Regions from separate parts of the Rhizobium sp. YJ-22 genome, predicted to be linked through region 2. Evidence: predicted binding sites of a transcription regulator. Region 2 holds the regulator's gene; each other region holds the start of a gene.
The links. The regulator LexA, encoded in region 2, represses DNA repair genes until DNA is damaged. The targets are predictions, from matches to a motif close to TGTTCNNNNTGTGTTCNG.
Positions count from the first base shown of each region.

Region 1: uvrA (excinuclease ABC subunit UvrA) is a predicted target of LexA. The motif match lies at 1,896-1,913, and genes of this name have one in related genera.
Region 3: recA (recombinase RecA) is a predicted target of LexA. The motif match lies at 1,448-1,465, and genes of this name have one in related genera.

Region 1 covers NZ_JARRIR010000004.1:55,102-58,380, reverse strand. Annotated here, with positions in the region: gene uvrA (excinuclease ABC subunit UvrA) at 1-1,760, opposite strand, end outside; gene P7F60_RS10810 (single-stranded DNA-binding protein) at 2,027-2,548, shown strand; gene P7F60_RS10805 (GNAT family N-acetyltransferase) at 2,576-3,103, shown strand; gene P7F60_RS10800 (MarC family protein) at 3,173-3,279, opposite strand, start outside.
Region 2 covers NZ_JARRIR010000002.1:14,217-17,495, forward strand. Annotated here, with positions in the region: gene P7F60_RS04535 (ComEC/Rec2 family competence protein) at 1-1,429, shown strand, start outside; gene lexA (transcriptional repressor LexA) at 1,410-2,141, opposite strand; gene P7F60_RS04545 (ferredoxin--NADP reductase) at 2,333-3,145, opposite strand.
Region 3 covers NZ_JARRIR010000004.1:45,449-48,727, reverse strand. Annotated here, with positions in the region: gene P7F60_RS10770 (pseudouridine-5'-phosphate glycosidase) at 1-318, opposite strand, end outside; gene P7F60_RS10765 (carbohydrate kinase family protein) at 364-1,302, opposite strand; gene recA (recombinase RecA) at 1,524-2,612, shown strand; gene alaS (alanine--tRNA ligase) at 2,771-3,279, shown strand, end outside.

The DNA.
Region 1 (3,279 bases), on a different contig from region 2:
CCGGCGGCGGGACCGATATCGACGACGTAATCGGCCGTCAGGATCGCATCCTCGTCATGCTCGACGACGATGACGGTATTGCCGATGTCGCGCAGGTGCTTCAGCGTTTCAAGCAGGCGGGCATTGTCGCGTTGATGCAGGCCGATGGAGGGCTCATCAAGCACGTAAAGCACGCCTGTCAGGCCCGAGCCTATCTGCGAGGCGAGACGAATGCGCTGGCTTTCGCCACCCGACAGCGTGCCGGAATTGCGCGACAGGCTGAGATAATCCAGGCCGACATCGTTGAGGAAGCGCAGGCGCTCGCGGATTTCCTTGAGGATGCGCACGGCGATTTCGTTCTGCTTGGCGCTGAGATGGGCCGGCAATTCCTCGAACCAGTCGCGGGCGATGCGGATCGACATGTCGGTGACCTGACCGATATGCAGGCCATGCACCTTCACCGCCAGCGCTTCCGGCTTCAGGCGATAGCCGTTGCAGGCCGGGCAGGGCGCGGCCGACATGTAGCGCTCGATCTCCTCGCGCGCCCAGGCGGAATCGGTTTCCTTCCAGCGCCGTTCGAGATTGGGAACGATGCCTTCGAAAGTCTTGGTCGTCTTGTAGGAGCGGGCACCGTCGGCATAGTGGAATTCGATCTTCTCGTCGGTGCCGTGCAGGATCGCCTTCTGCGCCGGCGCAGGCAGATCAGCCCAGCGATCCGTCAACTTGAAGCCGTAGGCCTGGCCAAGCGCCTCCAGCGTCTGGTTATAATAGGGCGATGAGGATTTTGCCCAGGGCGCGATGGCACCGTCCTTGAGGCGGCGGTCGTGCTCGGGCACGATCAGCGCCTCGTCGATCTTCTGCTGTGAGCCGAGGCCGTCGCAGGAGGGACAAGCACCAAAAGGATTGTTGAAGGAAAACAAGCGCGGCTCGATTTCCGGAATGGTGAAACCGGAGACGGGGCAGGCGAATTTTTCCGAAAACAGCACTCGCTGGTGCGTCTCGTTCAGCGACTTGTTGGCCGAGCCGCCGGCCGCCGTCTCTTCGGCCGGCAGCGGCTTGTCGGCGAATTCGGCGACGGCCAACCCGTCAGCCAGCTTCAGGCTGGTTTCCAGGCTGTCGGCCAAGCGCGCGGCGATATCGGTGCGCACCACCAGGCGGTCGACCACCACGTCGATGTCGTGCTTGTATTTCTTGTCCAGCGCCGGCACCTCGGCGATCTCGTAGAACTGGCCGTCGACCTTGACGCGCTGGAACCCCTTCTTCATCAGTTCGGCGAGTTCCTTCTTGTACTCGCCCTTGCGGCCGCGCACCATCGGCGCGAGAATATAAAGGCGCGTGCCTTCTTCGAATTCCAGCACGCGGTCGACCATCTGGCTGACCGTCTGGCTTTCGATCGGCAGGCCGGTCGCCGGCGAATAGGGAATGCCGGCGCGCGCGAAGAGCAGGCGCATATAATCGTAGATTTCGGTGACCGTGCCGACCGTCGAGCGCGGATTGCGCGAGGTCGTCTTCTGCTCGATCGAAATCGCCGGCGACAATCCGTCGATCTGATCGACATCCGGCTTCTGCATCATTTCCAGGAACTGGCGCGCATAGGCCGAAAGGCTTTCGACATAGCGACGCTGTCCCTCGGCATAAATCGTGTCGAAGGCGAGCGAAGATTTGCCCGAACCCGACAGGCCGGTCATGACGATCAGCGAATTGCGCGGCAGATCGAGGTCGATGCCTTTCAGATTGTGCTCGCGCGCACCGCGGATGGAAATCGACTTCAACTCACTCATGGGGCTCACTCATATCCGGCCGGCAAGGGACATCCGGTCAATCCGGTCCTTATGTAGTCACGCTTTCGGGCATGTCGAGATGGAAATCCAGGATTCGCCACCCAGGACTCACTTGACGGCAGCATAGCGAATTATTAGAACAAAAAAAGAACAAATTTGTTTGTGGATTATTGTCGTCAGAGGACCGCGAGCGGATTATATTGGTTTAAGATACCGCGATAACGAAAACGGATGCCGCCGGGATGGCGGCAGGCAGGGTGAGGCGTATGGCTGGCAGTGTCAACAAGGTAATTCTGATCGGAAACGTCGGTGCGGATCCGGAAATCCGGCGCACGCAGGACGGCAAGCCGATCGCGAACCTGCGGATCGCCACGTCGGAGACCTGGCGCGACCGCAATTCCGGCGAGCGCCGCGAAAAGACCGAATGGCACAGTGTCGTCGTGTTCAACGAAGGCCTGTGCAAGGTGGTCGAGCAATATGTGAAGAAGGGCGCCAAGCTTTATATCGAAGGCGCTTTGCAGACCCGCAAGTGGCAGGACCGCGACGGGCAGGACCGGTACTCGACGGAAGTCGTCCTGCAGGGCTTCAATTCGACGCTGACCATGCTGGATGGTCGCGGCGAAGGCGGTGGCCGTAGCGTTGGCAGCGACTACGGCTCCGGCGGCGGCTACGATAATGATTTCGGCCAATCCTCCGCCCCGCGTGGCGGTGGCCAGAGCCGTGGCAGCCAGGGCAGCTCCGGTGGTGGTAATTTCTCGCGCGACCTCGACGACGACATTCCCTTCTGATTGTAAACGGACGGGTGAATAGAGCCGATGGATGCCACACCTGAAATCGAGATTGCTGCTATAACGGCAGCGCATATCGACGGTTTTCATGACGCACTCGATGCGGTGGCGCGTGAACGCAAGTATCTGACGATGCTTGAAGCGCCGCCGCTTCCCAGAATCCGTGAGTTCGTGCTCGACATGATAGACAAACGGAACCCGCAATTGGTTGCGGTTTGCGATGGTCAGGTTGTCGGCTGGTGCGATATTCGGCGGGATTTTTTTCCGTCCCATGCGCATAGAGGCACCTTGGGGATGGGAATTATTTCCGCTTATCGGGGGAGAGGCGTGGGGCGTCGATTGATCTATGCAGCACTGGAAAAAGCATCTCAGGAAAGGTTCATACGTATCGAGCTTTCTGTTCATGCGGACAACATGCCGGCCATCGCGCTCTATGAAAAAGCCGGCTTCATTTCCGAAGGTTTGCACAAACACGCCGTCTGTATTGACGAGCGCTTTATCGACGCGATCACGATGGCAAAGATACTCGACACAAAGCGGCAGCCCATATCATAAAAATTGCCGGTGACGGCCGTGTCGAATTGGCAAGGTCTTGAGCCAGTTCGCCAATTCAGCGGGCAGATTTTATGACGGCAGGGCGAAGGCCGAACGGATGCCGTCGACGACGAATTGTGCGGCAAGGGCGGCGAGGATGACGCCGAGCAGGCGGGTCAGGATGGCGCGGCCGGTGA
Region 2 (3,279 bases):
CTCCCTGTTCCCCGGCTTCAGCCAGCGCTATCCAATAAAGAAATTCGCCGCCGCCGGCGCGCTCATCATGGTCTGCGCCTATTACCTCGTCTCGGGTTTTGCGGTCTCCGCCGAGCGCGCCTTCCTGATGATGGCCATCCTGCTGATCGCCGTCCTGGTAGACCGCCCGTCGATCAGCCTGCGTAATGTCGCGCTTTCGGCCATCGTCATCATGGCCATGGCGCCCTCGGAAATCATGGGGCCCAGTTTCCAGATGTCCTTTGCCGCAACCCTGGCGCTGGTCTCCGGCTACAATCTCTGGAGCGGCCACTCCGCCGGTCGCGAGCCTGCGAGACTCCCCGTGTCCGGCATCGCCACGGAAACTTGGAATTTCGTCGCCAGTGTCTTCCTCACCTCGCTGATCGGCAGTCTCTCGACATCGGTTTTCTCCATCGAACACTTTCACAAGCTGGCCACCTACGGACTTGCCGCCAATCTCGCCGCCATGCCGGTCATCTCATTCGTCGTCATGCCGGCTGGCTTGATCGGCATGTTGCTGATGCCCTTCGGTCTCGACGAATGGCCGATCGCTGTCATGGGCTGGGGTCTCGGCATCGTCATCACCATCGCCAAGACGGTGGCAAGCTGGGGCGGAGAACTGATCATCGGCCGCCAGCCGCCGCTGTTCCTGCCGCTCGCCGTCGCTGGGATGGTGCTGTTCCTACTGCTGCGTACACGGCTGCGCCACATCGGCACCGCCCTCTTCCTGCTGGCGCTGGCCACCAGCCTGCTGGCAACCCCGCAAAAGCCCGATCTCCTTATTTCAGAGGATGGCAGGCTGGTCGCGTTGCTGGACGGCGACACTCTGAACAGCAACCGCCGCAAGCCCAGCGCTTTCATCTTCGACCAATGGCGCCGCGCTCTCACCATCCATACCCATGGTCCTCCGGAGCAACTCGACAGCGCCTTCCCGGCCAAAGGACCTTGGTCGGAGCGACGCAAGCAGCCACTGGATGAAGACGAATTGGTCGATGCCGACATGCTGCGCCAGCAAATCATGGAAACGAGCGCGGATCGTCGTTTCGCCTGTGTCCGCCAGAAATGGTGCCTGGCGAAAACGGCCATCGGCCCGGTCATGGTGCTGGAAGACGGTCGCTACATTGGTTTTGCCTGCGACAATGCCCGCCTGATTGTCACACCGACCCGCGCCAAATTCGCCCGCTGCCGCTCCGGCGCAACCGTCCTGGACAGCGAAACCCTGCGACAGACCGGCGCGGTGGAAATCACCTTCGCCGTCGATGCCCGCCAGGCTTTACGCATCCGCCCCGCTTTCGATCCCGAAAACCGGCGGGCCTGGACGCAGCACCGCGCCTATTCCTGGCGCGATGATGATTATACGCACCGTCTGCCGGCGGAGATTCGCTCGTTGCTCAGTGATAGCGGCGGATGAGGCCGACCAGCTTGCCCTGCACCTTGACGCGGTCGGAGGAGAAAATCCGGGTCTCGTAAGACGGGTTTGCCGCTTCCAGCGCGATAGAGGCGCCCTTGCGGCGGAAACGTTTCAGCGTCGCTTCTTCGTCGTCCACCAGCGCCACGACGATATCGCCAGGGGTTGCACTGTTGGTGTTGCGAATGATGACCGTATCGCCGTCGAGAATACCGGCCTCGATCATCGAGTCGCCCTTGACCTCCAGAGCGTAATGCTCGCCCTGCCCGACCATCTGCATCGGCACGACGATCTCATGGGTGTTGTTCTGGATTGCCGAAATCGGCACGCCGGCAGCGATACGACCCATGACCGGCACGGAGACGGAATTGGCCGCCTCAGGCAGGGCCGGCGTCGCCGGCTTCGCGACCGCAGGTGCGGAAGACGCCGGCTTGCCAAGGCTGCCCTCGATGACGCTCGGCGAAAAACCGCGCCGTGGCTGGGCGGCCGTCGCCGAATAGGCCTCCGGCAACTTGATGACCTCCAGCGCCCGCGCCCGGTTCGGCAGTCGGCGGATGAAACCGCGCTCCTCCAGCGCTGTGATCAAGCGATGGATGCCCGACTTGGAGGCCAGTTCCAGGGCGTCCTTCATCTCGTCGAAAGACGGCGGCACGCCGGATTCCTTCATCCGCTCATGGATGAAGAGCAGAAGTTCCTGTTGCTTGCGCGTCAGCATAGCACCCACCAGATTCGTGAAACAAATACAGAACGAACACTATCTGTTCCCACTGTGTTCCGCAAGGGCCGCAGGCACAATCCAGTGTTGAATATGGCAGGGAAATGACGGGTACGCCCTGAAAGGCGACCTCAAATGCAAAGCGCCGGCAATCTTTCGGTGCCGGCGCGGAGAATGCGGTTGCGGACGACTCAGCCGACGAAAGCGCGCTCGATGACGAATTCACCGGGCTTGTTGTTGGCGCCCTCGACGAGACCTGCCTTTTCGAGCAGTTCCTTGGTGTCCTTCAGCATCGCGGCCGAGCCGCAGATCATGCCGCGATCGACCGCAGGGTCGAAGGCCGGGACGCCGAGATCGGCAAACAGCTTGCCGTTGGCAATCAGGTCGGTGATGCGGCCCTGGAAGGGATAGTCGTCGCGCGTTACCGTCGAATAAAGACGCAGCTTGTCACCGACGATTTCGCCAAGCATCTCGTCGTTTCGGATTTCCTCGACGAGGTCGAGGCCGTATTTCAACTCGGCGACTTCCCGGCAGGTATGGGTGAGGATGACCTCTTCGAACTTCTCATAGGTCTCCGGGTCGCGGATCAGGCTGGCGAAAGGCGCGATGCCTGTGCCGGTCGAGAACATGTACAGGCGCTTACCAGGCGTCAGCGCGTCGAGCACCAGCGTTCCCGTCGGCTTCTTGCGCATCAGCACGATGTCGCCCGGCTGGATTTTTTGCAGATGCGAGGTCAGCGGACCGTCCGGCACCTTGATCGAGAAGAATTCCAGTTCCTCATCCCAAGACGGGCTGGCAATGGAATAGGCGCGATAAATCGGCTTGCCTTCGACCATCAGGCCGATCATGGCGAACTCACCCGAACGAAACCGGAAGCCCGCCGGACGCGTCATGCGGAATCGGAACAGACGATCGGTGTAATGCTGAACGCTCAGAACCGTCTCAGCATAAACGCCGGCGGGGATCGATTCAGCGAATTCCTCATTGCGTGCGGGAGCGTTCATCCTGTCTTCCTGCTTCTCGTCTTCTGCTTCTCAAAAAACCACTGTGCCGATAATACAAGATCCGGCACAAGAGAAGGAATGCATTTTCGTGAATGCTGACTGGTGGGAAATACCTATCTCACCCGTTAAGGTTT
Region 3 (3,279 bases), on a different contig from region 2:
GGTACGCCCTTCGGCGATCGAGAAGGGTAGGTCGGCGCGCGACACCTTCATCGCGTCCCTGGTCTGCGCCAGCGCCTCGAGCTGCGGCTCTTCGAGGCCGATATGTAGCACGCCGTTGAGAACGGCAATGGTCGCCGGCACCGCGCCCTCGGCACGGATGATCGCCTCGACGCTGCGCGCCATGTCGATATTGCCGGGATAGGGCATGCCATGGGTGATGATCGTCGATTCGAGCGCCACCAGCGGCAGGCCCCCGGCCTTGGCGTCGGCGACTTCACGCGAATAGACGATCGGAAGAGTGGACTTGGTCTCTGTCATGGTTCGTATCCGTTGGCTGGCGCGAACGGGCGCCAGATGTTTCCCTTAGAGCGCTTGCGCCTCGGGAACGCGCATCAGCGCCGTCCGCATGCTGTCCTGGGAGAGGAGTTCACTCGTCGCATAGGGCGATTGCAGAGTGATGGCTGCGCAGGCGATCCCCAGGCGAGCCGCCTGCGCGATGTCCAAGCCGCCCATCAAGCCGAAAATCGTGCCGGCTGCAAGCGAATCTCCCGCCCCTGTGACATCATCGACAGCGGAAACAAACGGCGGCGCCAGCAGCGCCGCGTTTTCGCCGTCGAAGGCCACCAGGGATTTGCCGCCGCGCGTCACCACGCCGCCACGCAGTCCGGCCGCGCGCAGCAGCCCCGGCCATTCCGCCATGTCGGCGACATTTCGTCCCGCCAGCGCCCGCGCCTCGGCTTCGTTCATGAACAGGAAATCGAGCAGCCCGATCGCCTGTCGGTAACGGACCACCTTCGCCGGCGAAATCGCGATGCCCGCCACCCGCTTGCCAAGTCCTTTCGCCTGCCGCGTCAGCGCCAGGATCGTCTCTTCCGGCAGGTTGGCGTCGCAGAGCAGAAGCTCGCCATCGGCAATCGCATCGCGGATCGCACGCATGGCCGCGCGGCGCGGCGTGAACAGCTTGTAAAGCTCCATATCCGCGAGCGCGATGACCAGATTGCCGTCGTTTTCCAGGATGGCCGTATAGCTCGGCGTGCGTCGGTCGAGAAAGATGAAGGGACGGTCGATGACCCCGGCCTGTTCGGCGGCCGTGGTCACCATGTCGCCCTCGGCATCGCCGCCGCGCGGCGAAATCATCGTCACCGAAAGCTCGAGCCGGGCGAGATTGCGCGCCGCATTGAACCCGCCGCCGCCAGCCTCGCTGAACCAGGAGCCGGGATTGGACGCGCCGGGCGCGGTGAGGCCCGAGATTCGCCCCCGCCGATCCACATGCGCACCGCCGCAAACCACCACTTTCGTCATCGCCCGCCCTCCGAAAAAAGCCCGATTCGATCATTCATTTCTGCGGACGAGGATCGCAATCCTCTGATAATACACATGAAAACAGAAAGGGAACGCATGCGTGATTTCTTTTTTGAATCAGGTGCTTGATCGGCTCTTGAAGAATAAGAACAAAAAGAGTACATATGGCGTAACAGCAGTTTCGTTGCCAGTGCGGCTTCAATAACCTAAAGGTGGACCCGATGTCACAGAATAGTTTGCGGCTCGTAGAGGACAAAGCGGTGGATAAAAGCAAGGCACTGGACGCAGCTCTTTCGCAGATCGAGCGCTCCTTCGGCAAGGGCTCGATCATGAAGCTCGGCTCCAACGAGAATGTCGTGGAGATCGAAACCGTCTCCACCGGCTCTCTCAGCCTGGATATCGCGCTCGGCGTCGGCGGTCTGCCGAAGGGACGTATCGTCGAAATTTATGGCCCGGAAAGCTCGGGCAAGACGACGCTGGCGCTGCAGACCATTGCCGAGGCGCAGAAGAAGGGCGGCATCTGCGCCTTCGTCGATGCCGAACATGCGCTCGATCCGGTCTATGCCCGCAAGCTCGGCGTCGATCTGCAGAACCTGCTGATCTCCCAGCCGGATACCGGCGAGCAGGCGCTTGAAATCACCGATACGCTGGTGCGCTCCGGCGCCATCGACGTGCTGGTCGTCGATTCAGTCGCGGCGCTCACGCCGCGCGCCGAAATCGAGGGCGAGATGGGCGATAGCCTGCCGGGCCTGCAGGCCCGCCTGATGAGCCAGGCGTTGCGCAAGCTGACGGCATCGATCTCCAAGTCGAACACCATGGTGATCTTCATCAACCAGATTCGCATGAAGATCGGGGTGATGTTCGGTTCGCCCGAGACGACGACGGGCGGTAACGCGCTGAAGTTCTATGCTTCGGTCCGTCTCGATATCCGCCGTATCGGCTCGGTCAAGGAGCGTGACGAGGTGGTCGGCAACCAGACCCGCGTCAAGGTCGTCAAGAACAAGATGGCGCCTCCCTTCAAGCAGGTCGAATTCGACATCATGTATGGCGAAGGCGTCTCGAAGACCGGCGAGCTGGTCGATCTCGGCGTCAAGGCCGGTATCGTCGAAAAGTCCGGTGCCTGGTTCTCCTATAACAGCCAGCGCCTGGGGCAGGGGCGTGAAAACGCCAAGTCCTTCCTGCGCGACAATCCTGATCTCGCCCGTGAGATCGAAATGGCTCTGCGCCAGAATGCCGGCCTGATCGCCGACCGCTTCTTGCAGAACGGCGGCCCGGAAGCCGAGGATGGGGATTCGGCGGCGGAAGCTTAATCCCGCCTATCTTTTCCGTTTCCTTGCGCCGGCCGTATTTCGAAAGATGTACGGCCGGTTTTGCTGTGCGGTGCTGGACAGGGTGCGGCACGAGCGATAAAAGCCGGTAACTTTGATTAAGAAGAATGCCGGGGTCCGGCGTGAATGAAGGGCGTATCATGAGCGGTGTGAATGAAATCCGGTCGACCTTTCTCGACTACTTTAAAAAGAACGGCCATGAGGTCGTGTCTTCCAGCCCGCTTGTGCCGCGCAACGACCCGACCCTGATGTTTACCAATGCCGGCATGGTGCAGTTCAAGAACGTCTTCACCGGCCTGGAGCAGCGTCCCTACTCGACGGCGGCCACCGCGCAGAAATGCGTGCGCGCCGGCGGCAAGCATAACGACCTCGACAATGTAGGTTATACCGCCCGCCACCATACCTTCTTCGAAATGCTCGGCAATTTCTCCTTCGGCGATTATTTCAAGGAGCGCGCCATCGAACTGGCCTGGAACCTGATCACCAGGGAATTCGGCCTCGACCGCGAGCGCCTGCTGGTTACGGTCTACCATACCGACGACGAAGCCTTCGACCTCTGGAAGAAGATCGCCGGGCTGCCGGACCAGAAGATCATCCGCATCCCGACCAGCGACAATTTCTGGGCGATGGGCGATACCGGCCCCTGCGG